Regions from separate parts of the Vibrio owensii genome, predicted to be linked through region 3. Evidence: predicted binding sites of a transcription regulator. Region 3 holds the regulator's gene; each other region holds the start of a gene.

Region 1 (10,806 bases), 420 kb from region 3:
ACTTTGGAGATGCGGCTAACTTTCCCACGCTTGCTCTAGATAAAGTCGTTTACCTCCAACGCGGTTCCTTTAGTTTTTCGGGTGGACAAGTGTTAGATAGCCCAGGTTATAGTGCTTATTTTGTGAACTCTCTAAATTTTGCATACAACCGAGATAACATAGATGAGGTGGTCGATCCGATTATTAAATTCAAGTGGAAAAAGGGCTCTTGGAATGATCTCTAAACAACAAGGTTTTAGTTTAATTGAGGTGCTCATTTCATTTTTGCTACTCGGCATTGGAGCACTTGGCCTGACAAAGCTGCAAATCTACATGGAACGCAAATCAGAATATGCGATTTATAGTATTGAGGCGCTACGCTTAGCGGAAAATCAACTCGAGTGGTTTCGAACTCGTGGCGCTTCGGATGCGCTTTCTACGATTTCTAGCGCCTCTTTTGCTTCGATCATGACAGGATCTTCTACTGCGGGAGCTTACATTGTGGAATGGGAAGTTCCAGCGGCAACAGTCTCTGGTTCACTCAAAACCATTACCATTACTTCTAGCTGGCAAGACCGGATGGGGGAAACACAATCTGTTGAATTGAAAACTATGATTTCGCAGTACAGTGAGTTCGAAAACTGAGGTGTTTTCTATTCCGTTTATAATTACTTTTATCGTTAATATTGACGCTTTTTATTGCTAATTTCGGTGGTTAACAGGTGGTTTTGCAACTGTTAACGCGAATGGTGTGCTACTGTTTTTTTTATGTTTAATTGATATGGCTTTTTTGCAAAATATGTCTCCAAATATGGAAAAAAACGTAGAACCTTGTGCTTTCTTAATCACTATTTAATAGAATGCTCGGTTGAAAATAGGCCGTTATAATTATTCAAATAGGCCATGGCACCAACATCATTCATATGGAGTTACCATGAGTAACCAAGCAGTAAATAAAGCACCGTCACCGAAGCCGAGCGGTATGGATCGCTTTCTGAACTTTATCGAGCGAGCGGGTAACAAAATTCCTGATCCAGCGATTCTGTTCTTCTGGGCACTAATCATTACTTGGGCTGCGTCTGCACTTTTGTCGAATGTTTCTTTCGACCTTCTAAACCCTCGAACTGGCGAAGCTCTTACTATTACTAACCTTCTAACAGGTGAAGCACTAGCAAGTTTCCTTGCTAACATGGTGACAACGTTCACTGGCTTTGCGCCACTTGGTATCGTTCTTGTAGCGATGTTGGGTGTAGGTGTTGCAGATTCTTCTGGCTTCATCACAACTGGTCTTAAGAAGATGCTGAACTTCACGCCAGCGAAACTTCTTACTCCAATGCTAATTCTTGTGGCAATCGTATCGCACACTGCGGCGGATGCGGGCTACGTTCTCGTTATTCCTCTTGGTGGTATCATCTTCCACGCAGCTGGTCGTCACCCTCTAGCGGGTATCGCGGCAGCGTTCGCAGGTGTATCAGGTGGTTTCTCTGCAAACTTCATCCCTTCAGGTATCGACCCTCTACTAGCTGGCTTTACGCAAACCGCGGCACAGGTTCTAGACCCTGAATACGTAGTAAACCCTCTAGCGAACATCTTCTTTACTGGTCTATCTTCAGTAATCATCGTTGCTATTGGTTGGTACGTAACTGAGAAAATCATCGAACCTCGCCTAGCGAACACGCCTGTTGATGAAGATGCAGAAAAAGCACCAGATCTTGGTTCTTTCACTGAAACTGAATCAAAAGCGTTCCGTTACGCTGGTTGGGCTATGATGGCAGGTATCGCACTTCTTGTTGTGGCGCTTATCCCAGAAAACTCTGCACTGCGTTCACCTGAAGGTGAAATCACAGCGTTCTCTGCGCCAATCATGAAGTCTATCGTTCCGTTGATCTTCATCCTGTTTATCATTCCGGGTTACGTTTACGGTCGCGTTTCTGGCACGTTCAAGACAAGTAACGACATCATCAAAGCGATGGCGGATACGATGTCTACGATGGGCGCATACATTGTAATGTCGTTCTTCTGTGCGCAGTTCCTATCTGCATTTGCGCAATCAAACATCGGTACGATGCTAGCGCTATACGGTGCGGAAGGTCTTAAAGCGATGAACCTACCAGGTGAAGCAACTATCATCGGTATGATTCTTCTAACGGCTTCTGTAAACCTTCTAATCGGTTCTGCATCAGCGAAGTGGGCTCTTATCGGTCCAATCCTAGTGCCTATGCTAATGGCTGTTGGTATCTCACCTGAGCTATCTCAAGCGGCTTACCGTGTAGGTGACTCTGTATCGAACATCATTTCACCTCTGATGGTATTCTTCCCTCTAGTAGTGGTTTACTGTCAACGTTACGTGAAGTCGACAGGTATCGGTACGCTAGCGTCTCTAATGATGCCATTCTCGATTGCTATGCTAATCGGTTGGTCTATCTTCCTAGTTGCTTACTGGATGCTCGGTATTCCTCTAGGTATCCAAGCGCCATACACTTACACAATGTAAGAACGCTGAAGTTACTAAGTAAATTTAAAAAGCGCTGGTCGAGAGACTGGCGCTTTTTGTTTTCGGAAATCGAAGAACGGACTTTGTCCTACAGGATGTTGCGCTTCGAGAGTCGGGAACGCTTCGATCTAGGAATCGAGAGGTATTCGTTGGAAGATTATTAGCTCTAAAAGGAGTTGACGGAATTTGTCCCTCGAAAGATAAAATAAGAGCGTCTCTCGTCTCTCGTCTCTCGTCTCTCGTCTCTCTCTCGTCTCTCGTCTCTCGTCTCTCGTCTCTCGTCTCTCGTCTCTCGTCTCTCGTCTCTCGTCTCTCGTCTCTCGTCTCTCGTCTCTCGTCTCTCGTCTCTCGTCTCTCGTCTCTCGTCTCTCGTCTCTCGTCTCTCGTCTCTCGTCTCTCGTCTCTCGTCTCTCGTCTCTCGTCTCTCGTCTCTCGTCTCTTTCCCTTCCCCTCTTTGAAGGTTAAAATCCACTTTCAATAACGATCTATCCCCAATACCGGAGCCTCCTTTTGTCAGATTCTCAGTTTTCCCCTCAAGACGAACTATTTATGCGCCGTGCGATGGAGCTTGCAGAGCAAGCAGAAGCAGAAGGGGAAGTGCCGGTTGGTGCTGTTTTAGTGAAAGACGGAGAGATCATTGCGGAAGGTTGGAACCGCTCTATTTGTGCTCATGATGCGACTGCTCATGCCGAGATCCAGACGTTACGCAAAGCAGGAGAGGCTTTAGAAAACTATCGACTGCTTGATACGACTTTGTATGTCACGCTGGAGCCTTGCCCAATGTGTGCTGGTGCGCTGTTACACAGCCGAGTGAAACGAGTCGTTTACGGTGCGCCTGATTTAAAAGCCGGTGCGGCAGGGACGGTATTGAACTTGTTCGAAAGCCAAGCGGCATATCATTACGCGACAGTCGAAAGTGGGTTGCTAGAGGATGAATGTCGCTCGCAGTTACAAGCGTTTTTCAAACGTCGTCGCAAAGAGATTAAAGCGAAGAAGCAAGCGCAAAAAGCGAACGATGATGGACAGGAAACAAAGGGCGAATAGTTTAAGGAAAAGAACTTCTTATAGGTGGGGAACTTGGCCTTTGATCATTAGTTGCCTTTAGCAAACACCTACTTTGCAGTAGATGTTTGCTTTAAGTTCTCAGTGATTCACTAGGTGAACGAAAACACGGTTACGTGCACTGACTTTCTTTTTCATACACGTAAGCTTGCGCTTACGGCGGTTAGCAGCCACTGTCTTATTCAAACGTTTTGACTGCACTCTGCGTTTTCTCATTATCAGAACCTCTTGCAGACAACGAACACACTCTCCGACACTCGCATGGCAAAGTGTCTGATTTATTATCAATCGATGACATTCTGATGAGGCACGCTTACGGACGAAGGTGGCATCAGTTCGAGGAGAGGTGACCAAAAGAGCCTCTCTGTTATGCGAGCCCAATCTTGGTAAGGCACCAAGGAGCAGCACAAGCTAGATTAGCCCGAAAGAAAGGATTCTAGATAACTTTATCTGTTGACTCAATAAAAAAATAGCGAGCTGTGAGCTCGCTATTTTCGAAAGGTTTATTCCGCTTTTGGTTCGGGTGTTTGCTCTGCCTCTTGAGGTGAACTTTCCTCAGTGTTGGAGATCGTTCCCACTGCCCCAGAAGTCTGCTCCGCCAAGGTTTCCACTGCTCCAGAAATTAACAAATCTGGACTGAGTGGCGGGATCACTTGTAGATCTTCTGTGTCTTCATCAATCGCTGGTTTCTGACTGACGTGACCAATGATCGATTGGTAGTAACGGCGAATGTTTTCGACGTAGTTACGAGCTTCATCACCACGAGCATAACCATAACGAGTTTGGCTGTAGAAGCGTTTCTGACGCAGCAATGGTAGGCGCTCTTTCACATCTGCCCATGCATTTGGATCGCCACCTTGCGCTTTCGTTAAGCGTCTTGCATCCATCATATGGCCATAACCCACGTTATAAGAGGCCAGTGCAAACCAAATCTTCTCATGCTCATTGATTGAGTCTGGCACTCGAGCCACGATACGGCGAAGGTATTCCACACCACCACGCACAGACTGCTCTGGATCTAGGCGATCTGTTACCCCAACGCTCTTCGCTGTTGGCAGCGTTAGCATCATCATTCCGCGCACGCCTGTTGGCGATTTCGCTTTTGGTTTCCAGTGAGACTCTTGGTATGCCAAGGCTGCAATCAAGCGCCAGTCGAACTCTTCACTGTATTTTTGGAACAGTGGTGACCATTTCGGCAAGGTGTTATCCAAGGCGCGAATAAAGGCACGAGTGTCTACGTAGTCGAAAGCTTCAATGTGGCCGATGTATTTCTCTTCGAGCGTCGCGAGTTCACCAGACTGCTTAATGTTGCCAAAGAACTCGATCAACATGGCATACAAGCTTTCATCTTCAGAACGACGAGTGAACCAAGAAACGGGTTGGTCTTCGGTTAGCTCAAAGGCTAAAGCTAGATCTGGGTATAGGCGCTGAGCCAAAGACAGTTCCACAGAGTCTGTAACGGTAAAACGCAGTTCACCTGTTGACACGTGTTTCAGTAAATCTCGAGTATCCGCATCACCCACAATTTCAAATTGCAGTTCTGGGTGCTCTTTTTGTAATGCCGTTAGTGTTGGAACAAATTGAGACTGTTCTACGATTTGTAGCGTCTCTGCTCCAGCGTTCGTGCCTTCATCGCCCGCTTTCTCATCTTTCGACTCTTGGTAGTTGATGAGTTGGTTGATATCACGAGGACGAAGTTGGCCTTTTTTGTACACCACTTGCTGGCTTACATAGTAGTAAGCAGGCCCAGGACGGAAGCGTTGCACCGCTTGAGAGGTTTGATTTAGACCGGTTGCGATAATATCGATATCGCCTTTTTTAAGGGCTGGGAATAACTCTGCCTGACGAAAAGCGGGTCTGATCTCGAGCTTAACGCCGAGCTGTTCTGCAAATTTACGCGCCAGTTCATAATCCAAGCCAGCAGGCCCATCAGGACCGATGTAGTAGGAGAGTTGATTGTTAAGCGTGCCAACACGTAGGACACCGCGCTCTTGGATTTGCTCGAATTCACTTTTGGGTTCCGACTCAATCTGACAGGCAGAAAGTAAAAGCACAGAAGCGAAAAGTAGGGCGCTGCGCTTGAGTCGGTTGAACTGACTTATTTGCATTAATTCGGTACGTCTCGATAAATTTCTAGTTGCCTTTATATCAAAGCGAGCAGGTGGGGCAAAGTGAATCAGACAGATAGAGTGCGACATTGTGTGATTTATCGACATTTTAGTCGTAATTCAAATTTGGCAAAAAAAATGACGCAAACGGTTGCTTTTGGTGTTACATCACAAAAACAATTGCTATATAATGCGCTCGCAACGAAGAGGTGGCATCGGCATAGGTTTGAAAAACCTTCGGGAATAGCTTCGAAGAAAACAGTATAACCCACTGAATTTATTCCAATATCACCTTAATCACTTGCAATAAGAGACCTAAGCACATGAGAATTTTGCGTGGCTCCCCAGCTCTTTCTGAGTTTCGTGTTAATAAACTACTGGAACTTTGTCGTGAACAAGATCTGCCTGTCACTGGCATTTACGCTGAGTTCATGCACTTTGCGGATCTAAAGTCTGACCTTGATGCTCAAGAGTTGGAAAAACTGGAAAAATTGCTGACTTACGGTCCAACGATCGAAGAGCATGAGCCAGAAGGTCTTCTACTTCTTGTTACGCCTCGTCCGGGCACTATTTCGCCTTGGTCTTCTAAATCTACTGATATCGCAATCAACTGTGGTCTAGACAAAGTAAAACGTCTTGAACGCGGCACTGCATACTACGTAGAGACATCGACTCCTCTTAACGATGCTCAAATTGCTGATGTAAAAGCACTCATCCATGATCGCATGATGGAAGTGACATTTACTGAGTTTGATGCAGCAAATGCGTTATTCCAAGCGGCGGAACCTGCTCCTGTAGCAGATGTTGATCTATTAAAAGGCGGTCGTGCTGCGCTTGAAAACGCAAACGTTACCCTAGGTCTTGCACTTGCAGATGATGAAATCGAATACCTTTACGATGCGTTTGTAAATAAGCTAGAGCGCAATCCGACTGACATTGAGCTAATGATGTTTGCACAGGCGAACTCAGAGCACTGTCGTCACAAGATCTTCAATGCAGACTGGACTATCGACGGCGTTAAGCAAGAGAAGTCTCTGTTCAAGATGATCAAGAACACATTCGAAACCACGCCAGAAAACGTGCTGTCTGCATACAAAGATAACGCAGCGGTAATGGTAGGTTCGGATGTGGGTCGCTTCTTCCCGAACCCAGAAACTCGCCAATACGGTTACAATCAAGAGAAAGCACATATCCTAATGAAGGTGGAAACGCACAACCACCCAACAGCTATTTCTCCTTGGCCGGGTGCTTCTACAGGTTCAGGCGGTGAAATCCGCGACGAAGGCGCGACTGGTATTGGTGGTAAGCCAAAAGCAGGTCTTGTTGGTTTCACAACATCTAACCTACGTATTCCTGGTTTTGAACAGCCATGGGAAACAGATTTCGGTAAGCCAGGTCGCATCGTTAACGCTCTAGACATCATGCTAGAAGGTCCACTTGGTGGCGCTGCGTTCAACAACGAATTTGGTCGTCCAAACCTACTTGGTTACTTCCGTACTTACGAAGAGAAAGTTAACTCACACGCAGGTGAAGAGGTTCGTGGTTACCACAAGCCAATCATGATTGCTGGTGGTATGGGTAACATTCGTGACGAGCACGTTCAGAAGAAAGAGATCCCAGTAGGTGCAAGCCTAATCGTACTTGGTGGTCCTGCAATGAACATCGGCCTTGGTGGCGGTGCTGCATCTTCAATGGCATCTGGTCAATCAGCAGAAGACCTAGATTTCGCTTCAGTACAGCGTGAAAACCCAGAGATGGAGCGTCGCTGTCAGGAAGTGATCGACCGTTGTTGGCAACTTGGTGATGCTAACCCTATCGCATTTATCCACGATGTGGGTGCGGGCGGTATCTCTAACGCACTTCCAGAGCTTGTAGACGATGGCGAGCGTGGTGGTATCTTCCAACTGCGTGACGTACCAAATGACGAGCCGGGCATGAGCCCACTTGAGATCTGGTGTAACGAATCTCAAGAGCGTTACGTAATGGCAGTTGCGCCAGAGAACATGGAAGTATTCGATGCGATCTGTAAGCGTGAACGTGCACCATACGCAGTTGTTGGTATCGCAACAGAAGAGCGTGAGCTTAAACTTGAAGATTCACATTTCGAGAACACGCCAATTGACATGCCAATGGATGTGCTTCTTGGTAAGACACCTAAGATGCACCGTGATGCGAAAACGCTAAAAGCGAACAACCCAGCGGTTAACCGTGATGGTATCGAGCTAAACGAAGCAGTGGATCGCGTTCTACGTCTTCCAACGGTTGCAGAAAAAACATTCCTAATCACTATCGGTGACCGCACGGTGACTGGTCTTGTTGCGCGTGACCAAATGGTTGGCCCTTGGCAGGTTCCAGTAGCAAACTGCGCGGTAACCGCAGCAAGCTACGACACTTACCACGGCGAAGCAATGTCGATGGGTGAGCGTACGCCAGTTGCTCTACTAGACTTCGGTGCTTCGGCTCGTCTAGCGGTTGGTGAAGCAATCACAAACATCGCTGCGACAAACATCGGTGATATCAAACACATTAAACTGTCTGCAAACTGGATGTCTCCAGCTGGCCACCCGGGCGAAGACGCAGGTCTTTACGAAGCGGTTAAAGCGGTGGGTGAAGAGCTATGTCCAGCACTTGGTCTGACTATCCCTGTGGGTAAAGACTCAATGTCGATGAAGACTAAGTGGGAAGAGAATGGCGAGCAGAAAGAAGTAACGTCTCCGCTATCTCTAATCATCACTGCGTTTGCTCGTGTTGAAGATGTTCGTAAAACAATCACACCTCAGCTTCGCACAGATAAAGGCAATACTAGCCTTGTCCTAATCGACCTAGGTAACGGTCAAAACCGTCTAGGTGCAACGGCTCTAGCACAGGTTTACAAGCAGCTTGGTGATAAGCCAGCAGACGTAGATAACTCAGCACAGCTAAAAGGTTTCTACGAAGGCGTTCAAACTCTAGTTGCGAACGATCAAGTTGTGGCTTACCACGATAAAGGTGATGGCGGTCTATTCGTTACTTTAGCTGAGATGGCATTCGCAGGTCACTGTGGCGTTAAAGCTGACATCGCTGACCTAGGTGATGATGCTCTAGCAGCACTATTCAACGAAGAGCTAGGTGCGGTACTTCAGGTTAAGAACGAAGATTTAGACGCTGTACTTTCAACGCTAGCAGCAAACGGCCTTGAAGCATGTTCGCACGTTATCGGCTCTGTAGAAGCATCTGATGAGCTAGTGATTACTTCTGGTGAGACAGTAGTTCTTGAGCGTAACCGCACTGAACTACGTACTATCTGGGCTGAGACAACGCATAAGATGCAAGGTCTACGTGATAACCCAGCATGTGCTGACCAAGAGCATGAAGCGAAGAAAGACAATTCTGACCCAGGTCTGAACGTTAAGCTAAGCTTCGATGTAAATGAAGACATCGCAGCGCCATATATCGCGAAAGGCGCTAAGCCTAAGATGGCAATTCTGCGTGAGCAGGGCGTTAACTCTCACGTTGAGATGGCCGCAGCCTTTGACCGTGCAGGCTTTGAAGCAACAGATATCCACATGAGCGACATCCTAACCGGTCAAGCGGTTCTAGAAGAGTACCAGGGCTTAGTTGCTTGTGGTGGCTTCTCTTACGGTGACGTACTTGGTGCGGGTGAAGGTTGGGCTAAGTCTATCCTGTTCAATGAGCAAGCTCGCAACCAGTTTGAAGGTTTCTTCCAGCGTGAAGATACGTTCTCTCTAGGTGTATGTAACGGCTGTCAGATGCTATCGAACCTGAAAGAGCTAATCCCAGGTGCAGACCTGTGGCCACGCTTCGTTCGTAACGAATCTGAGCGTTTCGAAGCTCGTTTCAGCCTAGTTGAAGTTCAGAAGTCTGACTCTGTATTCTTCGACGGCATGGCAGGTTCTCGTATGCCTATCGCAGTGTCTCACGGTGAAGGTCGCGTAGAAGTACGTGATGCTGACCACCTAGCGGCGATTGAAGCTTCAGGTACGGTTGCCGTTCGCTACGTGGATAACCACGGTAACCCAACGCAGCAATATCCGAACAACCCGAACGGTTCGCCAAACGCAATCACGGGTCTAACGACTCAAGATGGCCGCGTAACTATCATGATGCCGCACCCAGAGCGTGTATTCCGTACAGTTGCGAACTCATGGTCTCCAGAAGGTTGGGGTGAGAATGGCGCTTGGATGCGTATGTTCCAAAACGCACGTAAGAACATCGGCTAATCACGGCATAGTTCGCCTACATTAACGAAATTGATAAGCGCTGGTTGAGAGACTGGCGCTTTCTTTATTTAGGAGTACCGAGAACGGACTTCATCCTATAGGACGGCGCGTTTCGAGGGTCGGGAAAAATAGCGGCGTCATTTCCTAGACTGACGAAGGAAGGAGTAGGAAATCTCTTTTGAACAATGAATAGGGAGAGATCCCCAACTCACTCGTGCCTTGTTTTTGAGGATGACGATTAAATTGCGTTGGACTCATAAGGTGTTGACAGTATTAACCCCTAAATAGACAAAATGAAATCGTCTCCCGTCTCCCGTCTCCCGTCTCCCGTCTCCCGTCTCCCGTCTCCCGTCTCCCGTCTCCCGTCTCCCGTCTCCCGTCTCCCGTCTCCCGTCTCCCGTCTCCCGTCTCCCGTCTCCCGTCTCCCGTCTCCCGTCTCCCGTCTCCCGTCTCCCGTCTCCCGTCTCCCGTCTCCAGTCTCCCGTAAAAAACTTGCAGCGTTTCGGTAACTTTTATGCTCTAATACCGCGCTTACCAAGGGATGGTGTTAAACAGCTCAGCTTAGATGGAGTTATCAAGTTGACCGAATCCCTGATTAATCCCTTAGGAAATGAAAGAAATGGCTAAAAATCCAAAATTTGCTATCCGCGTAACTGAAAAACGTAACGGTTGGAGCGCAGAGATCACTCGTCAGGTGACTTCTCGTAAAGTAGTGGTATCAAAACGTGAAACAGGTTTTGACAGCGAAGAGAAAGCACAAGCTTGGGCTGAGCAGGAACTAGCGGGTTTTGTACAAAACCAAGTAGTTCGTAACGAGCGTAAAGCAGTACAACGTCAAGAGCGTGAAGCAGAGCAACTAGCGGCAAAAGTTCGCAAAGAAGAAGCTCGTCAAGCTCGTGAAGCAGACGCTGACGAAGAATAATCGCAGTGTGCTTGATGGTTG
Region 2 (10,806 bases), 360 kb from region 3:
GAACAATACCGTGTTGAATCAGCCAAAATGCTTGCGGCATCGGTGCACATGATGCAAGGCACGCCTTATGTTTATCAAGGTGAAGAGATCGGCATGACCAACCCGGGCTACACCGAAATCAGCCAATATCGCGATGTTGAAAGCACGAACATGTACGACATCATGGTCAATCGCGATGACGTATCTCACGACGATATGATGGCGATTTTGGCACAGAAGTCGCGTGATAACTCACGTACGCCAATGCAATGGAACAGCGCGAAACACGCGGGCTTTACTGAGGGCACGCCATGGTTAGAAGTGGCTCAGAACTATTCTGAGATCAACGCGGAAGCCGCAATTGCCGATTTGAACTCGGTGTTCTACTTCTACAAGCGCTTGATTGAGCTGCGTAAACAGGTTCCGGTGATCACTGATGGTCGTTATGAGGACTTGCTGCCAGAGCACAAACGTATTTTTGCTTACGCTCGTCAGAACGACAAGCAAACGCTGCTGTGCATTAACAACTACTACGGCGAAGAAGTGGAGTGTGTGTTACCAGAGCGCTTTGACATGAGCAAAGCCAAGAATCTGCTTTCCAACTATCAGAATGCGACCAGCGCAATTGCTTCCAATCATCAAGTTCTGCGTCCTTACGAAACACGCATTTTGCTGATTGAATCTTAAAGGCAAATAAAAGTACCCCTAAGGATTTCGATCCTAAACAAAAGGCTTTGGAGTGCTCCCCAAAGCCTTTTTTCTATGAGATAAGATTGCGGCTTATGCTTTCTCGATCTTGCTCAGTGTTGCTTTCTCTTCACTGATTTGAGTCTGTTCGGCTTTCAATAGTTCAACTTGCTCAATCAAGCCTAGTGCAGGGTTAAACCAACGCTCTGCTGATGTTTCAAATTCCATTGAATCCATACCATCACATCTTAGGTTGTAGGTGTTCTTCTCGGTTAGGTATGCCGCTTCAATCGATTTGCCAGATACAGTGAAGGTTTTACGTGCACCTGTCTCAGTGATTTGTTGGCTCCACCAAGCTTTGCAATCTGCGTTATCTGGCAGCTGTTCTACCCATTCGTGATCTTCAAAATCATTCAAAAGGTTAGCCACTTGTTCACCATTCAGCGATAAATCAATAGAGATGGTGTTTACGCTAATATCAATGTTCGGATCTTTCTCCTTAACCGTCGAACCTTCCACGCGAAACACAGGGCTGCTATCCATAAGCATTGCGATAGAGATACGGTTAACAAGGTAAGCATCGGTAATTTCGTGTAGTGCGCCATCGGTGCCGGTAAAGTAGATCGACTTATCGTCTTCGCCGTTCTCTTCAACTTGCTCAGACAGATAAAATTGAGTGATACCGTTGTTAACCAGATCGTGGATGATTTGAATCACAGGTGCCGATTGTGGAACGTTAGACAAAGCATCAATAAGCTCCTGACTGCTCATCGCTTCAAAGTCCATCGTCACTGTACCGATTTGCTGTTCATCAGAAGCAATGTCGTAGCGCAATTTTGTACTTGATACAGGTGCAAAAGATGAGTTTGAAATCGGGTAATCAAAGCTGTTTTGTGGACCTTTATTGCCGCTTGAAGAGCCAGAAGAAGAACCGCCGCCACAGCCGTAAAGTGCGATCGTAGCTGCTGCGATAAGCGTCATTTTTTTAAGCATGAGTTTACATTCCTAATTTTAGAAGGCTGATAAATCGAGCCGTTATTTGAATGCCGCCATGCTAAGTTTTGTGGCAGAAAAAGGGCAAAAAACAAAAGCTAACAGAGTTTAATGAAAGCTTAATTTTATATTTAGGTCTTTGTTTTATCTGGAGTAATTTCAGCGTCGATATTCGTGCAGTATTCTTCGATTAGCGCCTTCCAACGCATCACAATTTCTTTCTCTTTAATGCTGACACGCAGTTTTGTCCAAGGTTGTAAACAGGTCTCTTTTGATTCTGGTTGTGACAAGCGACTGAATAATTCTTCAGAAGGCATGACGCGCAGTAGAGCCACCAAAGACTCCATGTAATTGAGACGGAATTGGTCGAGCTTATTCTGCTTGTAAGCGATATGAGAAACGAAGGTGTACACCAAGGCGTTTTGAATTCGTGAGTCGCCAGCTGGTGTCGTCAGTAACGCTTTGGCTTTATCGAGGTTACCTAACTTGTAGTGCAAGATACCAAGCCACAAACTCAGCTCGTCGGGGAGGACATCAAATTCCGATTGAGCCTGAGTGAGGTATTCCTCTAGCTTGGTTTTATCTTGTTCGTACAGCGCAAGATGACGAGCGATGGTGATAGCAGTGAACTCGTCCATGTGCTCAATTGGTGCGTTGGAAAACTGCTCGTCGAGCAACATCTTTTCGTGTGTGTCAGTAAAGTGCCAAGTGCTTTTTGAAGGTTCTGGCAGATTGAAGTACTGAGCAATGTCGCTGTGTAAGCGGAATAAATCTGATTGCAGGTGGTCGATACGTAGGACGTACTGATTTCGAAACGCTAATTTTCCTGTCGCTGGGTAAATCAGGTTCATCTGCGCTTTTATCATGCCCTCTGTCGGGCTGTCTTTGAGTTCGATATTGAGCTGATAATCACTGGTCTGCATGTTGCGGGCGCCGGGGAAATAAGGCGTCTCGTTGATTGGATCGAGAAAGTAGCTCGGAGCATCTTGGTTAGCAATATCAGTATAAGGGTATTCGACTTGCTGTTGGAGCAAAATGGCTTTCACCACGGTACGATACTCACGTGCCGCAGTGCCTATCGCATCGACGCGATTTAGGAGAAGCTCGACTTTCGGGATCAGCAGTTGGTTACGCGTTTGCTGAGTGGAAATGCCTTGTTGTTGCCAGAGAGCCACACTCAGCCCAATACTGGTCAGCGCGAATAAAGCACATAAGCTATAAACAACCCTGAGTTTGCGTGAAGAGGGCGCTTTACCCTCATTGGCGAGTTTGGCTTTGCGCTTGCTCGACTTTGCTGGTGGCAATAGTTGAACGTTCGCTGGATTGAGGAAGTAGCCTTTACGCGGGTAGGTCACCAATAGCTTAGCGGCATCGTGTTCTGGTAAGTACTCTTGAAGCAAAGCTCTGAGTGTACTGATTCGGTTGGTTAGGACATTCTTTGAAATGAACTTACTTTGCCAAATGGTCTCTATGATAGTTTCAGCAGAGAGTGGGTGTCCAACACTGGTGAGTAACAGTTCCAGTAACTCGACGGTACGCGGCTCAAGATCGATACTGACTGCTTGTTTATGCAGAGTTTGAGTCTCTGGATTGTAGATAAGCTCGCCAATAGCAATCTGACTTTTGGTTTGTTTGGCTTGTTGTAGGAAGTCGCGCATACCATCATGAGTGATTAGGAAATGGCGAGATATTATATAGGCATTGGAGCGCAAAATCTTATAAATTGCGCTCGAATTATTACAGAAAGGTTATGAACCGTAGCTCACAGAATAGCGGTGTGGTTTGTGGTTCATCGCAAGCACTAGGTTTAGTGCGAATGCCCCAAGAATCGATAGGCCGATAACCCAAGGTGTGACGAAGAAGAAAGACGCAAATAAGATACAAGCATCAATCGCCATTTGAGATTTCCCTACTGAGATACCGAACTTATCTTGAATGAATAAGCACAACACGTTGAAGCCACCCAGACTTGAGCGGTGACGAAATAGGATCAGCATACCCAAGCCCATAAGCAAGCCACCTGCCACGGCACAATAAATCTCGTTAATTGACTCGAGTGAAATCAGTAAATACAGATTATCCGCAAAGATAGAAACCAAAGCGCCAGAAATTGCACTATTAATCGCAAAACGACGGCCAAAGCGTTTCCATGCGAGCAAGTAAAATGGACAGTTGGCTAAAAAGTAAAGCACACCAAACGTAAAAGGTGTAAATTGGCTAATAAGCAGAGCCAATCCTGTTGTGCCTCCAGTTAAGAGGTCTGCGGATTGGAGAAAGAAAACGCCTTGAGCTACCAAAAAGGTACCTGTAAGAATTGCCATCCAGTCTTCTTTTCTTGAGTGTTTTTCCATCTAATATGTAGTCGTTAATGATAAATAGGGCGTGCATAGTAGTAAAAAGATGATCTTTTCGGTAGCTAGAGGGTAAAATTTGCGGTAAACCTATGTAATTGTTGTTTTACAGGGTGTAAAGCACAAATTTGACAGTTAGTGGATCTTGGTTAAACGATTGCAACATCGCCATGATAATACTTACTTGTCATCATGAAAAAACTGCATGAGAAAAATTGTAAATTTCTCTTTATGACCTAGATCAAATTATGTAGAATGCGCGCCATTACGGTGACGAAAACGTTTGCGTTAGGTCATTCGTCGGTTTTTTTGCAACTTTCAGTACTAATCTGAGTCAGGAGATACAGATGCTTAAGCGTGATATGAACATCGCAGATTACGATGCGGAACTGTTCGCAGCTATCCAGGAAGAAACACTTCGCCAGGAAGAACACATTGAACTTATCGCTTCTGAAAACTACACAAGTCCACGTGTAATGGAAGCACAAGGTTCTCAGCTAACGAATAAATACGCTGAAGGCTACCCAGGCAAGCGTTACTACGGCGGTTGTGAGTACGTAGATAAAGCTGAAGCACTAGCAATTGATCGTGCATGCCAACTATTCGGCTGTGAGTACGCGAACGTACAGCCTCACTCAGGTTCTCAAGCAAACAGCGCCGTTTACATGGCGCTTCTAAACCCAGGCGACACAGTTCTAGGTATGAGCCTAGCGCACGGTGGTCACCTAACTCACGGTTCACCAGTAAACTTCTCTGGTAAGCACTACAACGTTATTCCTTACGGTATCGACGAAGCAGGTCAAATCAACTACGACGAGATGGAACAGCTAGCGCTTGAGCACAAGCCTAAGATGATCATCGGTGGTTTCTCTGCTTACTCACAAATCGTTGATTGGAAACGCATGCGTGAAATCGCAGACAAAGTTGACGCTTACCTATTCGTAGACATGGCACACGTTGCTGGTCTAATTGCAGCAGGCGAGTACCCAACACCAGTTCCACACGCTCACGTAGTAACAACGACTACACACAAAACGCTAGCGGGTCCTCGTGGCGGTCTTATCCTTTCTAATGAAGGTGAAGAGCTGTACAAGAAGCTGAACTCAGCAGTATTCCCTGGCGGTCAAGGTGGTCCTCTAATGCACGTTATCGCTGGTAAAGCTGTAGCGTTCAAAGAAGCGATGGAGCCTGAATTCAAAGCTTACCAAGCTAACGTAGTTAAAAACGCGAAAGCAATGGTTGGTCAATTCCAAGAGCGTGGCTACAAGATCGTTTCTAACGGTACTGAGAACCACCTATTCCTAGTTGACCTAATCGACAAAGACATCACTGGTAAAGATGCAGATGCAGCACTAGGTGCAGCAAACATCACAGTAAACAAGAACTCTGTTCCAAACGACCCACGCAGCCCATTCGTAACGTCTGGTATCCGTGTTGGTACACCAGCAATTACTCGCCGTGGCTTCACTGAAGATGACGCGAAAGAGCTAGCAAACTGGATGTGTGACGTTCTAGATAACATCGGCAACGAAGAAGTTATCGAAGCGACAAAACAGAAAGTTCTAGAAATCTGTAAGCGTCTACCAGTTTACGCGTAACGTTTATTGAAAATAACTCAGGCGGACTCGTTCTATTTCTGCGATTCGGTTTGATTATTTGATTGATGAAAGGTCCTCATTTGAGGGCCTTTTTGTTTTTCTAGCGTATGGAAATATCAGCTTAGAGTGTGTCTAAACGAGATTCCTGATATCGCCTAGGCTCTTCGGAATGGCGAGCTTTGGTTTCTGAGAGACAAGTTGTTATATGTGGACGCTTGAGAGTATTTGAGTGGAAAACGAAAGAGGTTATTAGGCTCTGAATATACTTTTGATTTGCTCAGGAGCCCAACGTCGTCATTCCCTGCAAGCGAGGGACGAGCGGGATAGGGAATCTCTTGTTGTCACTGTTGTTTAGAGTGCGCTGAAATCAGATTCCTGATATCGCTTAGGCTCTTCGGAATGACGAGCTTTTGGTTTTGGGAGGCTGGTTCGTTATCGGAATAAAAGTGGTTTAGACTCACCAAATACGAAAAAGGTTGGCACTAAGCCAACCTTTCTTTTCAAAACAAGCGAGTGCTTATTTAATCTCAATACCTTGAGCCTGCATATCGGCATGGTAAGAAGAGCGAACAAATGGACCGCACGCCGCGTGGGTGAAGCCAAGTTCTAGTGCGATTTCTTTTAGCTCGTCAAACTCTGAAGGTGGAACGTAACGTTCTACTGGCAAGTGGTGACGGCTTGGTGCTAGGTACTGACCAAGAGTCAGCATAGTTACGCCATGTGCACGAAGGTCTTTCAGTACTTCGATAATCTCTTCTTTGGTTTCACCAAGACCCATCATTAGACCTGATTTCGTCGGTACATTTGGATGCTGCTCTTTGAATTTTTGCAGCAATTGAAGTGACCACTTGTAGTTCGCGCCTGGGCGAGCTTTACGATACAGACGAGGTGCCGTTTCTAGGTTGTGGTTGAAGACATCTGGCGGGTTGTCTTTCATTAGATCAAGTGCTACATCCATACGACCACGGAAGTCAGGAACCAGCGTTTCAATCTTGATGTGCGGGTTCAGTTCGCGGATTTCGCGGTTACAGTTAGCAAAGTGCTCCGCACCGCCGTCACGCAAATCATCACGGTCAACTGAAGTGATTACAACGTACTTCAACTTCATGTCTGCGATGGTTTTCGCTAGTTTCTTCGGCTCTTCAGCTTCAACAGCAAGCGGACGACCATGGGCAACGTCACAGAATGGACAGCGGCGAGTACAGATCGCGCCTAGGATCATGAAAGTGGCCGTACCGTGGTTAAAACACTCAGCTAGGTTAGGGCAAGATGCTTCTTCACATACTGAGTGAAGGTTGTTCTTACGCATCGCTGATTTAATGTCTTGAATACGTTGGCTGTCGGCTGGTAGCTTGATTTTCATCCAATCAGGCTTACGTAGCACTTCTTTCTGCTCTGTAGGCATGTTCTTTACGGGAATCAATGCCATCTTGTCGGCGTCGCGGTATTTAACGCCTTTTTCCATCTGGATTGGTTTGCTCATGCTTTGTTACCTTGAGAAGGTGCTTCTGTGCTGAATTCTACTTGCTCGTAATCAAGCAAAGTAACGAGTTCTTGTATTAGTTGTTTTTCCACGGCTTCAATGTCTTCTGGCCCACCAACTTGGCTAACCTGAACCATCTCCATTCCTTCATAGCCACATGGGTTTATACGTAAAAACGGACCTAAGTCCATATTGACGTTCAACGCTAGACCATGGAATGAGCATCCTTTTCGAATGCGAAGTCCGAGAGAACATATTTTTTTACCGTCGACATAAACGCCCGGAGCGTCAGGTCGCGCAGCAGAGTCGATATTGTATGCCTTAAGAGTGTTAATAACGAGGTTCTCGATGTGCGTAACGAGATCTCGCACTCCTAATTTCTTGCGACGTAGGTTGATCAAGAAGTACGCGACTAATTGACCCGGGCCATGATAAGTCACCTGACCACCACGATCGCTTTGAACAACAGGAATGTCACCCGTATTGATTAGGTGCTCGGCTTTACCCGCCTGACCTTGTGTGAATACTGGGTTGTGCTCTACCAACCAAACTTCATCAGGCGTGTCGTCTGTGCGTTGGTCAGTGAACTCATGCATCGCCTTCCATACAGGCTCATAATCTTGGCGTCCAAGTCGTTTCACAACAAGTTGGTGTTGCATGGGAATTCCTGTCGCTAATAAATAAAGTTTTTGGATTATAAACCGGATGAACCCGATGCTCTACAGCTGAGTAACAGATTTTTAACTGAAAGATATGTTGGTTTGCATTATCTATATGATAAATAAAAAGAAAGCAGCCGAAGCTGCTTTCAAAAAAAATTTAATTTATCAAAAAATTATAGAACCATGCGTACGATGTCGATTTCACCCAGTTCTTTGTAAAGGGTTTCAACCTGCTCGATAGACGTTGCAGTGATGTTGATAGACACCGAGTGGTAGTTGCCCTTAGCACTTGGTTTTACTGTTGGGCTGTAGTCACCTGGAGCATGGCGCTGGATAACTTCTAGAACTAGCTCTGGAAGCTCAGGCTTTGCATGACCCATTACCTTGTATGTAAATGAACAAGGGAACTCAAGCAGGTCTTTCAATTTTGCATCAGAGTTGATGGTTAGCATATCGGTAACTCCAGTTGGTATTCGTTGCGGTGCGAAATAGTACAGTCAAATTAGGGTGAACTCAAGATTAACAAAGCCGCCCTAGTTGGCGGCTTTGCAGACTTGTTTGTTGGTCAGAAGCGACTGTTAGAAGAAGCTCTTAAACAACAATACGATGTAGTCCCACATGCGGCTAAATAGGCTGCCTTGGTCTACTGTTTCCAGTGCCATTAGTGGGTACTCAGCAATATCTTCACCATCAATCTGATAGTATAGCTTACCAACTACATCACCTTTCTTAATTGGGGCTTCTAGCTCTTTTTCAAGTACGAAGCTTGCTTTTAGGTTCTTCGCTTCGCCGCGAGGTAGCGTCACGTAAGTATCTTGGTCAAGACCCAGTGCTACTGTGTCTTTGTTGCCCATCCATACTTTTTCTTCTACGAAGGTTTCACCCGCTTTGTGTGGTGCCACTGTTTCGAAGAAGCGGAAACCGTAGCTCAGTAGCTTTTTGCTTTCAGATTTACGTGCGTTTGCATCTTTTGTACCCATAACAACAGCAACCAGACGCATCTGACCTTCTGTTGCAGAACTTACTAGGCTGTAACCTGCATTGCTCGTGTGACCCGTTTTGATACCGTCAACGTTCATGCTCTTATCCCACAGTAGACCGTTACGGTTGTACTGAGTGATGCCGTTGTAAGTGAATTTCTTATCAGAGTAGATACGGTACTCGTCTGGCACGTCACGGATCAGTGCTTTACCAAGTAGCGCCATATCGTAAGGCGTTGAGTATAGGTTCGGGTTGTCTAGACCGTGAACGTTCGCGAAGTGCGTGTTCTTCATGCCTAGTGTGTTTGCCCATGCGTTCATTAGATCAACGAATGCGTCTTCTGAGCCAGCAATGTGTTCTGCCATTGCTACACAAGCATCGTTACCCGATTGGATGATGATGCCGCGGTTTAGGTCGTGAACCTTAACCGTTGTGCCTACTTCGATGAACATTTTTGAAGAATCAGGGAAGTTTTTCGCCCAAGCATTCTTACTGATGGTCACATCATCGTCTTCTGAAATATTACCACGCGCTAGCTCTTGGCCAATTACGTAGCTGGTCATCATTTTTGTCAGACTAGCAGGAGACAATTTTGTGTTCATCTCTTTCTCAGCCAGAACTTTACCTGAGTTGTAATCCATAAGGACATAGCCTTTAGCTGCGATTTGAGGCGCATCTGGGACAACAACTGGTGAAGCAAAAGCAGATTGAGCGATGGTTGCAGATAGGGCAACCGAAGAAACGAGAATAGATTTCACAAACTTATTTTTATTCATGGTAATTCAAATTTTTTGGTTAACTGTCGACATCTTACCAGAATCCCCACTTATGTAAGAGGGGCTCTGCATAGAAAATCATGACACCAAGGTCATTTGCCAGTTTTGTGTTTTTTAATAAATGCGGACGAATAGCCGAGCAACTTTACTTTATCCAGAGTGGCTTGCGTCAGGGAATAGTCAGTATATGGCCCCAACAACAAGCGATACGTATCTTTCGTTGATTCCAAGAAAGTTTCCGTATCCAGCTTTTGACCAAGCTCTTGGCCTAAAGTTCGCGCTCGATCTTCATATTTTGAAGAAGCAACTTGGATGACATATCTCGGGTGCGCAGCGAGTGACTTTTCATCGGTTGGTTTGTCTACCGTGATAACTTCAATCTCTACGTTCGCAGTACCGGTTTTTACTACATCTAGCTTATGTGCCGCGGCGTAGCTCAAATCAATGATGCGACCTTCGTGGAAAGGGCCACGGTCATTAACACGTACAACGGTTGATTTGCCATTGTCGGTATTGGTTACTTTCACGTAGCTTGGCAGTGGCAGCGTTTTGTGCGCCGCTGTCATCGAATACATGTCGTAGATTTCACCGTTCGATGTTAAGTGGCCTTGGAATTTCTTGCCGTACCATGAGGCACGGCCTTTTTCTGTAAAGCCTTTCGCATCACGAACGATTTTGTAATCCGAACCGCGTAGGTTGTAATCGCTGTTACCGCCTAAGCTGTACGGCTCATATTTAGGATGCGCATCCTCAATGTGCTCGACCGAAAGTGGTTTGTCAGGAGCCACGTCGGATTCAAGTTCATAACGGCCGTCTTGCTTTTTTTGGTCGGTAGAAGAACAGCCGGCCAAAATCACAGCAGAGAAGACTAAGGAATATAAAGCGCGTTTTTGCATGGTCTAGGTTGCCTTAGAGAATGCTTTTCGATGCGTATGGATCGACATTAGAATGCCAAAACCAGCCATAAGCGTCACCATCGAGGTACCACCATAACTGATCAACGGTAAAGGTACGCCTACTACAGGTAGGATGCCACTCACCATGCCGATATTTACAAAAATATACACAAAGAAGCTGAGTACAATACTGCCTGCCATCATTCGACCAAACGCAGTTTGCGCTTGGCTAGCGAGGTAGAGACCTCGGCCAATAATAAATAGATAGATGGTTAGTAGGCAAAGAAATCCAATCATACCCCATTCTTCTGCAATTACTGCAAAGATAAAGTCAGTGTGTCGCTCTGGAAGGAATTCCAGTTGTGATTGAGTACCTTGCAACCAACCTTTGCCTGAAATA
Region 3 (10,806 bases):
GGAAACAGAGCTAACAAGTTGGCCTCATACTGCTTACCGTGTCCTTAAGTTAACGCTTGGGGATAATCCGGTTTATTTGATTGATTGCCCTCCTTATTTCAATCGTCCGTCTATGTACGCGGAAAACAACCAAGCCTACACGGATAACGGCGAGCGTTTCGCGTTTTTCAGTGCGGCTTGCTTAGACATGCTGCCAAAGCTTGGCTTCCAGCCCGATATTGTTCATGCCAATGACTGGCACACAGGCTTAGTTCCCTTCCTGCTAAAACATCGTTACGGCCACGACGCTTTCTTTGCTAACACTCGCAGTGTTATTTCAATCCATAATGCGGTGTTTAAAGGCGTGTTTAGCTATGACGATGTTCAATGTCTGCCAGAATTCCATAGCCGAAAGGTGCCAGATGCTGCAGTAAGTGCAACGCACATTACTATGCTGAAAGCAGGGGTAATGAACGCAGATAAAATCAATGCTGTTAGCCCGACTTATGCCGAAGAGCTGAAAACTGAGCTTGGAAGCCACGGTATGGCGTGGGAGTTTCAGCAACGTGCTAATGATTTGGTAGGCATCCTTAATGGATGTGATTACAGTGCGTGGAATCCAGAAACCGATTCAAACTTGCCGCTTAACTATAAAGCCAATCGTCAAAGTATGGTTCGTGGTAAGAACGCATGTAAAAAAGCAATGCAAGAAAAGCTGGGACTTGAAGCATCAGATTGCGCCATGTTTGGTATGGTGTGCCGCCTAACACAGCAAAAAGGTGTGCACTATCTATTGCCTGCGTTGGCAGACTTTCTAAAACACGATGTTCAACTAGTTGTGGTTGGCACGGGCGATCCTATTCTCGCGGCGCAGTTACGAGATGTAGCGGCGCAATTTGCGGATAAGTTTGTCTTCGTTGAAGCGTACGATAACGAATTAGCACACTTGGTTGAGGCGGGATCGGATTTCTTCCTGATGCCTTCTGAATTCGAACCTTGTGGTTTGAACCAAATCTACAGCATGGCTTACGGTACTTTGCCAATCGTTCGTGGAGTCGGTGGCTTGAAAGACAGCGTGAATGACTACGATGTGAATCCAGCCGATGCTACGGGATTCGTTTTCTATGAACCAACGCCGCAAGGTCTATTACTGACAATGTTGAGAGCACTTCTGCTTTACGCACAAAATGTGACAGAAGTGAGACGTGTACAACTTCATGCTATGCAAAAAGACTTTTGTTGGCGAAAAGCGGCAGAAGAGTATTTGCAACTGTATAGAGCTGCGTTAAATTGACGCAAAATCTTTAAAAAGTGTAACGAAAGGCACCGAATGAGGTGCCTTTATTATCTTACCCTTATGGAGTGTGGTAGCATTTATCCATTCCCTTTCACAAAAAGTGTTTTTCGTACTGATACATGACTCAGCCACTTCTTTTCCACAAAACCTATTTGCACCCTACCAGTAATGAGTGGGTTGTTTTCGTACATGGTGCTGGTGGGAGTTCTTCGATCTGGTTTAAGCAAATCAAAGCGTATAAGCAGCATTTCAATTTGTTGCTCATCGATCTTCGAGGTCACGGAAAGTCCAATCAACTGTTGAAAGAGCTGATTACTAGTCGCTATACCTTTACCGCCGTAACTCAGGATATCTTAAAAGTGTTGGATCACCTTAAGATCCAATCAGCACACTTTGTTGGTATGTCCTTGGGTACTATTATTGTGCGTAACTTGGCAGAACTGGCTTCAGACCGTGTTCGCTCAATGGTGCTGGGTGGCGCAGTCACTCGTTTAAATACTCGCTCACAGATACTGGTGAAATTGGGGAACCTTGGTAAACACATTCTTCCTTACATGTGGTTGTACAAGTTGTTTGCTTATATCGTTATGCCGCAGAAGAACCAGCGTGAATCAAGGCACTTGTTTATTCGCGAAGCCAAGAAGCTATGCCAAAAAGAATTTAAGCGTTGGTTTACTTTGGCTGCAGATGTGAACCCATTGATGAGATATTTCAAAGATCGTGAACTACCGATTCCGACGCTGTATTTGATGGGGGACCGAGACTACATGTTCATCAAGCCAGTGAAAGAAATGGTCGCGGTGCATAAGTTGAGCGTACTGAGAGAAATACCAGATTGTGGCCATGTGTGTAATGTAGAAAGGCCCGATGACTTTAACCAACATTCCATCGAGTTCATTAAGCAGCAGAGTCTAGCGGCTTAACGCATTTATTGAAGATTTCAAAAGAGTAGGGGAGCCGTTATGGCTCCCCTATTTGATATCCACATTGCCAACACGCACCAAACTGGCCTTCGTTTTGTTCTGAACACTGCGGGCACTGCCAGTCTTGATAAGTCAATTCCGCTTGTTGGAGATAATCTTCAACAATGGTAGATGCTTTTAGTTTCTGCTCCGGATGTAAAAGCCAAACATACGGGTCTGTATCATCGCTAAATGGCAACTCACCTTTTAAGGCGAACATTCCCTCACCTCTTACTTCACAAGCTATCTGTTCGGTTTTGAGAAGCTCACAGACGATATGAGCTTCTGCAGGATTTTTAGCGATGTATATCTTCATTAAGCATTTCCGTTTTGAACTTGGGCTGGACGAACTTTATTCATAACCCATTTTGCGATGATTGGGAACAAGCCGAGCAGAGCAAACGACGCTAATACGGTTGGTGACACAATTCCTGAAAGACTGTCGATAGTGGCGAGCTGTGTACCTGCATTTAGGTAGACGGCAGTACCTGGCAACATACCGATTTGGCTGGTTAGGTAGAATCGTGCGACTGACATTGGTGTTAGCCCCATCAGCAAGTTGATCAAGAAAAACGGAAATACCGGAATTAAACGTAGAGAGAAAAGGTAAAAAGCGCCGTCTTTTTCTACACCTTGGTTAATGGCATTTAACTTATTACCGAACTTGCTTTGTACCCATTCACGCAACAGGTAACGGCTGCTTAAAAACGCAATGGTTGCACCGATTGTGCTGGCAAAAGACACTAAAAGTAAACTCGTCCAAAAACCAAACAAGGCGGCACCCAAAAGCGTTACAACCGCAGCTCCAGGAATAGAAAAGGCGGTGATAGCAATATAAGCAAAGAAATAGGTAGCGGCGGCAAACACGAAGTTTTGGTCAATGAAACTGTTTAACGCTTGTTGCTGTGCTTTTGCGTTTTCTAGCGTTAAATATTGACCGAAGTTGACACCTAAAAAGATGATGGTCGCGAGTAGGATCAGTCCTAAAATCAGTTTCTTATTCATATCAATGGCTCCGTTTGGCTTCTTAAATAATAAGACAGAATGGAGTAAGAAAAAATTTCAAAAAAAAACCGCAGTGTGAAAACTGCGGTTTTTACTCAATGTCATGCTGAAATGATTGCTCTACGAGAGAGCACTCATCAACTCTTCCCGGCGAGACTGAGGTACGACGCTCCAATGTGTTCCGTTGATAGCGCCTTCAAGCGCCCACAACAATTCAAGGCTTACCGTAGAGGCATGCGTATCTTGGATTGCTTTATAAGCGTTTAGGGCACCTTCTTCTTCTAGTTGCTCGACAGAGTCAATGCCTGCTTTCTTCAGCATACGTTCAGTTGCAAGGCGTAGATTAGGAAGGTCTTTCAATCGGTTAGGTTTGGTGCTCGCTTGCTGTTTTTTCTCTTGCTTAGCAGTCTCTAGAGATTGCTTTGCAACTTCAATCAAGCGATCGGTCGAATCCCATAGATCATCAGAAATAGCGTAGTATTTCGTAACAACTGGGAAACCACGTTTCTTGTAGACGTACGGTTTTAATCCTTGAGTCTCGAAGTCAGATGAAGTTTGTTGGTCAGCTCGTATATGAAGTTGATTGTTCACAACTAGTGCAAACATCGTTTCATCGGCGAAGAGCCCAAAGCCGCCAAACATTGAGCGCGACTTGATATTACCAAGTGCCTCAAACAGCTTCATTGAGTCTTTGAGTATCGGTTTATCCATGATGTGTTATCTCGGTGTAATTAATATTACGCCACCAAAAATCAGGTCCGAGAGATTAGCAAATGCATGCAGACACAATGTCATTAAAGGGTAAACTCACTTAATGCATATTTGCCATCGGTAACCCCGCTACCTTCCATCTAATAAGATGGTTCAGGCCGGAGGCTTTGCGTCCCACCCTTTCGAATGGTTTGCCCTGTGCGTGACTCTTTGAGAATACTTCGTATATTGAATTAACATCACGTTTCAAATATAAAAGTGTGATCTTGGTTCAGTTAATAGCGTTAAATTGATGTGTTTTGTTTCATATTGCTGAGCATCTACTTGTCATACAAAAGCTTGATGTAGGAAATGGACTACACCTTAATTAAAACAGCAACTTATCGAAGTTTAAGGTTGTATTCTTGAACTGAAATATTAAGGGAAAGTTATTTTTAGGCATTAAAAAAGCGCCCATAAGAGCGCTTTGTAAAATGAGTTCGCAGATGAGGTTAGTTTAGTTTCTTAACCGTGTTGCGAACAACGATCTCTGGTTGCATCTCGAACACACGTTTCTCGTGTTCTTTGTCTTTGATGCGCTCCAAAAGGATCTCAAATGCGTTTTTACCCACACGACGTTTTGGTTGGTGGATAGTCGTTAGCGGTGGAGAAAAGTATTCTGCAAGCTCAATGTTGTCGTAACCGATCACGGATACATCATCCGGTACTTTGATACCGTTTTGCTGCAAGCGGCTCATTAAGCCTAGCGCCATTGTGTCGTTAAAGCAGAAGACAGCCGTTGGGCGTTTTTCCATTGCAGTGATGTTATCTGCCGCCAGTACAGCAGTATCACACTCAAAGTTACCTTCAAGAACCCAATCTTCGTTAACCGTTAGGTTTGCTTCCGCCATCGCTCGGCGGTAACCAGCGATACGCTCTTGGCACGCCGCTTTTTCAAAATGACCGCTCAAACATGCGATGTCAGTGTGACCGTTATCGATCAGGTATTTCGTCGCGATGTAGCCGCCTTCTTCCGAGTTATCGATGATCTTATCTGCCTGTGAGCTCTCAGGGCCCCAGTCCATCACAACTTTTGGAATGTCAGAATGGCGGTCTAGCATCTCTTTTAGCTCTTCCGTCAAGTCAGAACACATTACTAGGATGCCATCTACGCGTTTCTCAGCTAGCATGCGGATGTAGTCACGTTGCTTCTCGTAGATACCGCCCGTGTTACAAAGAATTAGAGTGTAACCTTGACGGTAACAGTAACTCTCAACACCATCGATGACTTCAGAGAAGAATAGGTTGGTTGATTGAGTAACTAACATACCGATAGTACGAGTAGAGTTGCACTTCAAGCTACGAGCAACGGCGCTTGGCGCGTAATTTAGTTCATCAACCGCTTTCATTACTTTTTCTTGGGTTGCTTCTGCAACAAAGCGAGTTTTGTTAATTACGTGCGAAACCGTTGTGGTAGAAACGCCGGCTAAGCGAGCAACGTCTTTAATAGTGGCCATAAATGATGTCCTGTATCGAGCTACTGAATACCGTGAGTGAAGACAACCATACGCTTAGGGTCTTGCACAAACCGAGCAACTGCAAGAAAGGGCATTGCTGAGATATTTGGCAGTGGTTGTTCCGAATCGGTATAAAAAGATTTGTAGCAACATTTGTTGCTGAGACTCATATTCCCTTCTTTTATAAGTGAGGAATTAGTCAGCAATCATGTTAAGAAAACACAAAAACCGCTATATTTCAGCGGTTTACATATAAATCATATTTAATCGTTTGCGCTCACATTTTAGACTGATGTGGGCAGGCTGGCAATATTTTCAGCGGTTGTTTTGTGCCCTTGAGGTCACATTTTCACGGCTAAATTGGTTGGGTTTCTTTAAGCCAGATTAAAACTAAACGAATAAAATAGGGAGCCTAAATAGCAGGCTCCCTAAAATAGGCGGCAATTATTCACCAAGAAGGTAGGTGCTGTCCAGTTTACAAAATGCAATTAATAGTTGCGCAACGCTAACATAGAAGCCAAATTCGTCGAACTGCTTACATTTAGCGGCAAACTGAGGTAGCCAAGTCAAAAGATGCTGTTGGATGAAATCGTTCTGCTTTTCGAACGCTTCTTCCATATGCTTTTCTTGCTCTAGTTCGTTAGAGCGAATAATCATATTACCCAAGAAATCCAACTCTACCGCTAGGTGGTCAGCTGGCTCTTTCAGGTTTTCATCAACTTGCACGCCAAACTCTGCCATCAGTTTTTCCATCTCTTCTGCTGGCTTGTCGTTTAGCAGACCAGATTGGCCGATGTACATAGAGGCATAAGGCAGCGCACCGTGCTTTTCTGTCTTAAGGAAAAGCTCACAAAAGTCTGCAGCCAACTCAAGTTGCGCGTCTTCACGATCTTGTAGGCGGTTAAGTGCATCAACAAGGGTATCCACAGCTGGTTTTAATGACTCATTTTCACCAAGGCCAGCCAAAAAGCTTCGAATTTCAACACTGTGGTAGCTTTCTAGTTCTTTCTCTGTCAGTTCTTTTGCGAACAGGCTAGAAAACCACCAATAGATTTCTGCGCGTTTCTCGTTAAAAGCTTTCACTTCTTGCATTTTTTTGCTCCTAAATGGTTATCCCCTAAGTGTAAACAATTAAGATGAATAGCAGTAACTATAATTGTTATCCATTATGGGAAAATATGCGCGTTTATGAATGGCTGTAAATAAGCTTGCTTTGAATCAATAAAAACGCAAAATCTTGCTTTTTAATGTATCTATGACTAGAAATGTTACTAGTTATGAATAGAATACGTCTTGGAAAATAAAAAAGACAGAAAGTGGTGTAAATGAGCTATCACGTATTAGTCGTAGAAGATGATGTAGTAACTCGTAGTAAGCTTGCGGGCTATTTCCAAAATGAAGGCTACAAAGTTAGTGAAGCAGAGAGCGGGGCAGAAATGCGCGAAGTGCTTCAAAGTGGCGATGTAGACCTGATCATGTTGGATATTAATTTGCCTGGCGAAGATGGCCTTATGCTTACGCGTGAATTACGCAGCCAATCAGATATCGGCATCATATTAGTGACAGGACGCACGGATAGCATTGACAAAATCGTTGGCCTAGAAATGGGCGCAGACGATTATGTGACAAAGCCTTTTGAACTAAGGGAATTATTGGTTCGCGTTAAGAACTTGCTGTGGCGCATTTCGGCGGCACGTAGCGGTTCGCAAAAAACAGCGAACGACACTAATGAAGAACACATTGTGCGCTTCGGTGAGTGGACGTTTGATATTCAACGTCGTGCTCTGAGCCGTAACGGTGAGCCAGTGAAACTAACCAAAGCGGAATATGAGCTATTGGTGGCACTGTCTTCGTACCCGAATCAGGTACTAAGCCGCGAGCGTATTTTGAATATGATCAGCCACCGAGTGGATGCGCCAAACGATCGTACTATCGATGTACTGATTCGACGCATGCGCGCTAAGATGGAGTTTGATCCAAAGAACCCACAAATCTTTGTGACCGTTCACGGTGAAGGCTACATGTTTGCAGGTGACTAAATCATCGCAATAAAGAAAAAGGAGAGCATCGGCTCTCCTTTTTTGTGTCTGTGATTTCAGTTAAGACAATCTAACGATAAGTTTTATCAGCGACAACGTTCTTGCTAGGCAGCAATTAAGGTTGTGCGACTTCAGGCTCTTCTATTTCAACCATTGGCGTTTGTCCTACGTTGTCACGCAGTTTCTGCCATAACCCACCAAGATACTCATGCCAGTACAGTTCGGTTTGCTCTAAGTAACGAGCTTTCGGTGCGTACTTTTGCCATGGCTGCTCGATGTCATCAATCGCCATAAAGTTCGTTGGTGCAGGGATGGGTTTAATACCCGCAGCGTTGAACTCATACAAAGCACGTTTCATGTGGCTCGCCGAAGTTACGAGCACGATGTCTTTTTGCTTAACAAACGCGGCTGCTTGGCGAGCTTCTTCCCACGTATCTTTGGCGTCTTCCAATAAAATAATATCGGATTTAGCAACGCCAAGAGAAAGCGCGACGTTTGCCATCATACGAGCATGGCTAATTTCAGAACCACCTGCATAACCAGACAGGATTAACTTCGCACCTGGGTACATGCGCAAAATACGAATGCCCTCGGTGAGTCGCATCAGTGCTGTGCGACTTAATTGAGAGGTCGGTGGGATCTCATCGTCCACCACATGGCCATTACCAAGAACCATGACATAGTCGACGGTACCAGAAACGGGTAAAAACGCTTTGTACTCGCGCTCTAGCGGCATCAGTAGCTTAGTTGAAACAGGTTGGAAGGCAACGAGAAAAATGCCGACAAAAGAGAATAGAACAACAAAGCAGCCAGTTTTACGTTTGGTGGTAAAACTAATGAGAGCAAGACCTAACAAGCCTATGATTAGCAATGCCGGAAGAGGCATCAACAAGGCTGACATAACTTTTTTCAGCTCAAACATACATAAATAGTCCGAAAAAACATCAATTGATAATAAAAATGAGGATAACCCTCTTTATTCCTGCTTTCCTTGTGACAGAATAGCGGCACAATCCGTTATGATAACTCAGCAGAAGTGACAGAAGACCGCAATTTCGACGATATCGCCCACAAATTTGCAAAAAATATTTACGGCTCCGATAAAGGGGAGATCCGCCAAATCATTGTGTGGGAAGATTTTCTACAGATTCTAAGTGAATTAGACGCCGACCATCAAGCCCTGCAAGTCCTTGATGCGGGTGGTGGGTTAGCACAATTGTCGCAAAAGCTTGCTAAGCTCGGACATCATGTCGCTTTATGTGATCTATCTTCGGAAATGCTGCAACTAGCAAAGCAGGATATTGAAAAAAACGGTTTGCTTGAGCAGTATCGCCTGATTCATTCACCTGTCCAATCCATTGGTGACCATATGGAAACGCAGGTGGACCTTGTCATGTTTCATGCCGTCATGGAGTGGTTGGTCGACCCGAAAACCGCACTCGAGACCGTTTTGGAACAGGTCAAGCCGGGGGGCATTGCTTCGGTTATGTTCTATAACCACCACGGCTTAGTCTATAAAAATGTGGTTTGTGGCAACATTCCTCATATTTTAGACGGCATGCCTCACCGGAAAAGATTTAAACTACAGCCACAGAAAGGCCTAAAACCCGAAGAGGTCTATCAATGGATAGAAGATTCTGGTTTTAGTATTTGTGGCAAATCTGGTATTCGTTCCTTCAGTGATTACATAGGTAATATGCAATACATGGGCGATTACGAGTTTGAAGATGTGTTGGCGCTAGAAAAACAACTTTGTCGACAAGAGCCATACCTCTCATTAGGCCGCTACATACACGTGTGGGCTAAGAAGAACGATAAACAGGAATAACGATGAGTGAGATGACTCTCAATGCTGCAGAGCAACCAATCGATGAGTTGGTTGGCTGGGTTAAGCAGCACGATTTCTCGTTGAACCTGACCACTGAGCGATTGGCATTTTTGATTGCCATCGCTGTACTAAGTAATGAAAGGTTCGATGAAGAATTGGGTGAAGGTGAACTGCACGACGCATTTGCCATCGTCACTCGACTTTTTGATGAGACCGGCGAAGCTTCGGCTTTCCGTGCGAACAATGCCATCAACGAGATGGTTAAGCAGCGTCTTATGAGCCGTTTTGTCAGTGAGATTACTGACGGAGCGAGCATTTACCGCTTGTCGCCATTAGCGATAGGAATTACCGACTACTACGTGCGTCATCGCGAGTTCTCGAAACTGCGTCTTTCTATCCAGCTATCGATGGTAGCGGATGAAATGGCAAAAGCGATTGAAGCGGCACAAAAGGGTGGCACTCCGGGCCACTGGAAGAAAAACGTTTACGGAATTTTGAAATATTCTGTAGGCGAGATCTTCGATCAAATCGACCTTAACCAACGTGTGATGGATGAGCAGCAACAGTCTGTAAAACAACAGATTGCTGATCTACTTAATAAAGACTGGCGTGAAGCGATCAACAACTGTGAAGCGCTACTGTCAGAAACATCAAGCACGTTGCGTGAACTTCAAGATACGCTGCAAGCTGCCAGTGATGAGCTGCAAACTCAGATCCTAGATATTCAAGAAATTGTTTACGGTGATCCTGAGCTTGAGTTTATCGAAGAAGCCTTGTTTGGTCTACAAATGAAGCTGGACCGAATCACAAGCTGGGGCCAGCAAGCGATCGACCTCTGGATTGGTTACGACCGACACGTACACAAGTTTATCCGTACTGCCATTGATATGGATAAGAACCGTGCGTTTAGCTCGCGTCTGCGTCAATCCGTCAAAGATTACTTCGATGCGCCTTGGTATCTGACTTATGCAGATGCGGAAAGGCTTTCTGACCTTCGTGATGAAGCCCTAGTACTGCGTGATGACGAGGTAACGGGTCAAGTTCCGATGGAAGTAGAATACGAAGAGTTTCAACAAGTCAATGATGAGTTGGCAGAGCGAATTGGTGACATGCTGAAAGCGCATAAAGATCAAGGCACACCAATCGATTTGAGCGTGGTTCTGCGAGATTACCTTGCACAGCACCCATACACTCATCACTTTGATTTAGCTCGCATTGTCGTTGATCAGGCGGTACGTCTGGGTTACTCAGAATCCGACTACCAAGCTGTTCAGCCAGACTGGAAAGCAATCAACGAATTTGGGGCAAAGGTACAAGCGAATGTCATCGACCGATACTAATGAATACATGTCAGAGAATCTGGCAAAAGCAATTTCTAACCCTCTGTTCCCAGCGCTAGACAGCATGCTTCGAGCAGGGCGTCATATCTCCAGTGAAGATCTAGACAACCACGCGTTGTTGTCGGATTTCGAACTTGAGCTTTCTTCTT

The links. The regulator PurR, encoded in region 3, represses purine synthesis genes. The targets are predictions, from matches to a motif close to TNANGNAAACGTTTNCNTNA.
Region 1: purL (phosphoribosylformylglycinamidine synthase) is a predicted target of PurR. The motif match lies at 5,783-5,802, and genes of this name have one in related genera.
Region 2: glyA (serine hydroxymethyltransferase) is a predicted target of PurR. The motif match lies at 4,282-4,301, and genes of this name have one in related genera.

Annotation. Positions count from the first base shown of each region.
Region 1 covers NZ_CP019959.1:1,144,166-1,154,971, reverse strand. Annotated here, with positions in the region: gene A9237_RS05115 (hypothetical protein) at 1-224, shown strand, start outside; gene A9237_RS05110 (type IV pilus modification PilV family protein) at 214-624, shown strand; gene A9237_RS05105 (AbgT family transporter) at 914-2,473, shown strand; gene tadA (tRNA adenosine(34) deaminase TadA) at 2,984-3,517, shown strand; gene mltF (membrane-bound lytic murein transglycosylase MltF) at 4,039-5,643, opposite strand; gene purL (phosphoribosylformylglycinamidine synthase) at 5,967-9,863, shown strand; gene A9237_RS05075 (DUF3622 domain-containing protein) at 10,483-10,785, shown strand.
Region 2 covers NZ_CP019959.1:1,082,783-1,093,588, reverse strand. Annotated here, with positions in the region: gene treC (alpha,alpha-phosphotrehalase) at 1-666, shown strand, start outside; gene A9237_RS04845 (hypothetical protein) at 760-1,659, opposite strand; gene A9237_RS04840 (winged helix-turn-helix domain-containing protein) at 1,791-3,317, opposite strand; gene A9237_RS04835 (YitT family protein) at 3,408-4,010, opposite strand; gene glyA (serine hydroxymethyltransferase) at 4,358-5,608, shown strand; gene lipA (lipoyl synthase) at 6,126-7,091, opposite strand; gene lipB (lipoyl(octanoyl) transferase LipB) at 7,088-7,750, opposite strand; gene ybeD (DUF493 family protein YbeD) at 7,927-8,205, opposite strand; gene A9237_RS04810 (serine hydrolase) at 8,332-9,510, opposite strand; gene A9237_RS04805 (septal ring lytic transglycosylase RlpA family protein) at 9,603-10,406, opposite strand; gene rodA (rod shape-determining protein RodA) at 10,410-10,806, opposite strand, start outside.
Region 3 covers NZ_CP019959.1:726,510-737,315, reverse strand. Annotated here, with positions in the region: gene glgA (glycogen synthase GlgA) at 1-1,273, shown strand, start outside; gene A9237_RS03195 (alpha/beta fold hydrolase) at 1,396-2,199, shown strand; gene A9237_RS03190 (putative signal transducing protein) at 2,237-2,554, opposite strand; gene A9237_RS03185 (TVP38/TMEM64 family protein) at 2,554-3,243, opposite strand; gene A9237_RS03180 (TfoX/Sxy family DNA transformation protein) at 3,364-3,954, opposite strand; cyclic di-GMP riboswitch class I at 4,071-4,160, opposite strand; gene purR (HTH-type transcriptional repressor PurR) at 4,446-5,450, opposite strand; gene torD (molecular chaperone TorD) at 5,895-6,542, opposite strand; gene torR (two-component system response regulator TorR) at 6,776-7,489, shown strand; gene elyC (envelope biogenesis factor ElyC) at 7,605-8,411, opposite strand; gene cmoM (tRNA uridine 5-oxyacetic acid(34) methyltransferase CmoM) at 8,526-9,317, shown strand; gene mukF (chromosome partition protein MukF) at 9,320-10,657, shown strand; gene mukE (chromosome partition protein MukE) at 10,638-10,806, shown strand, end outside.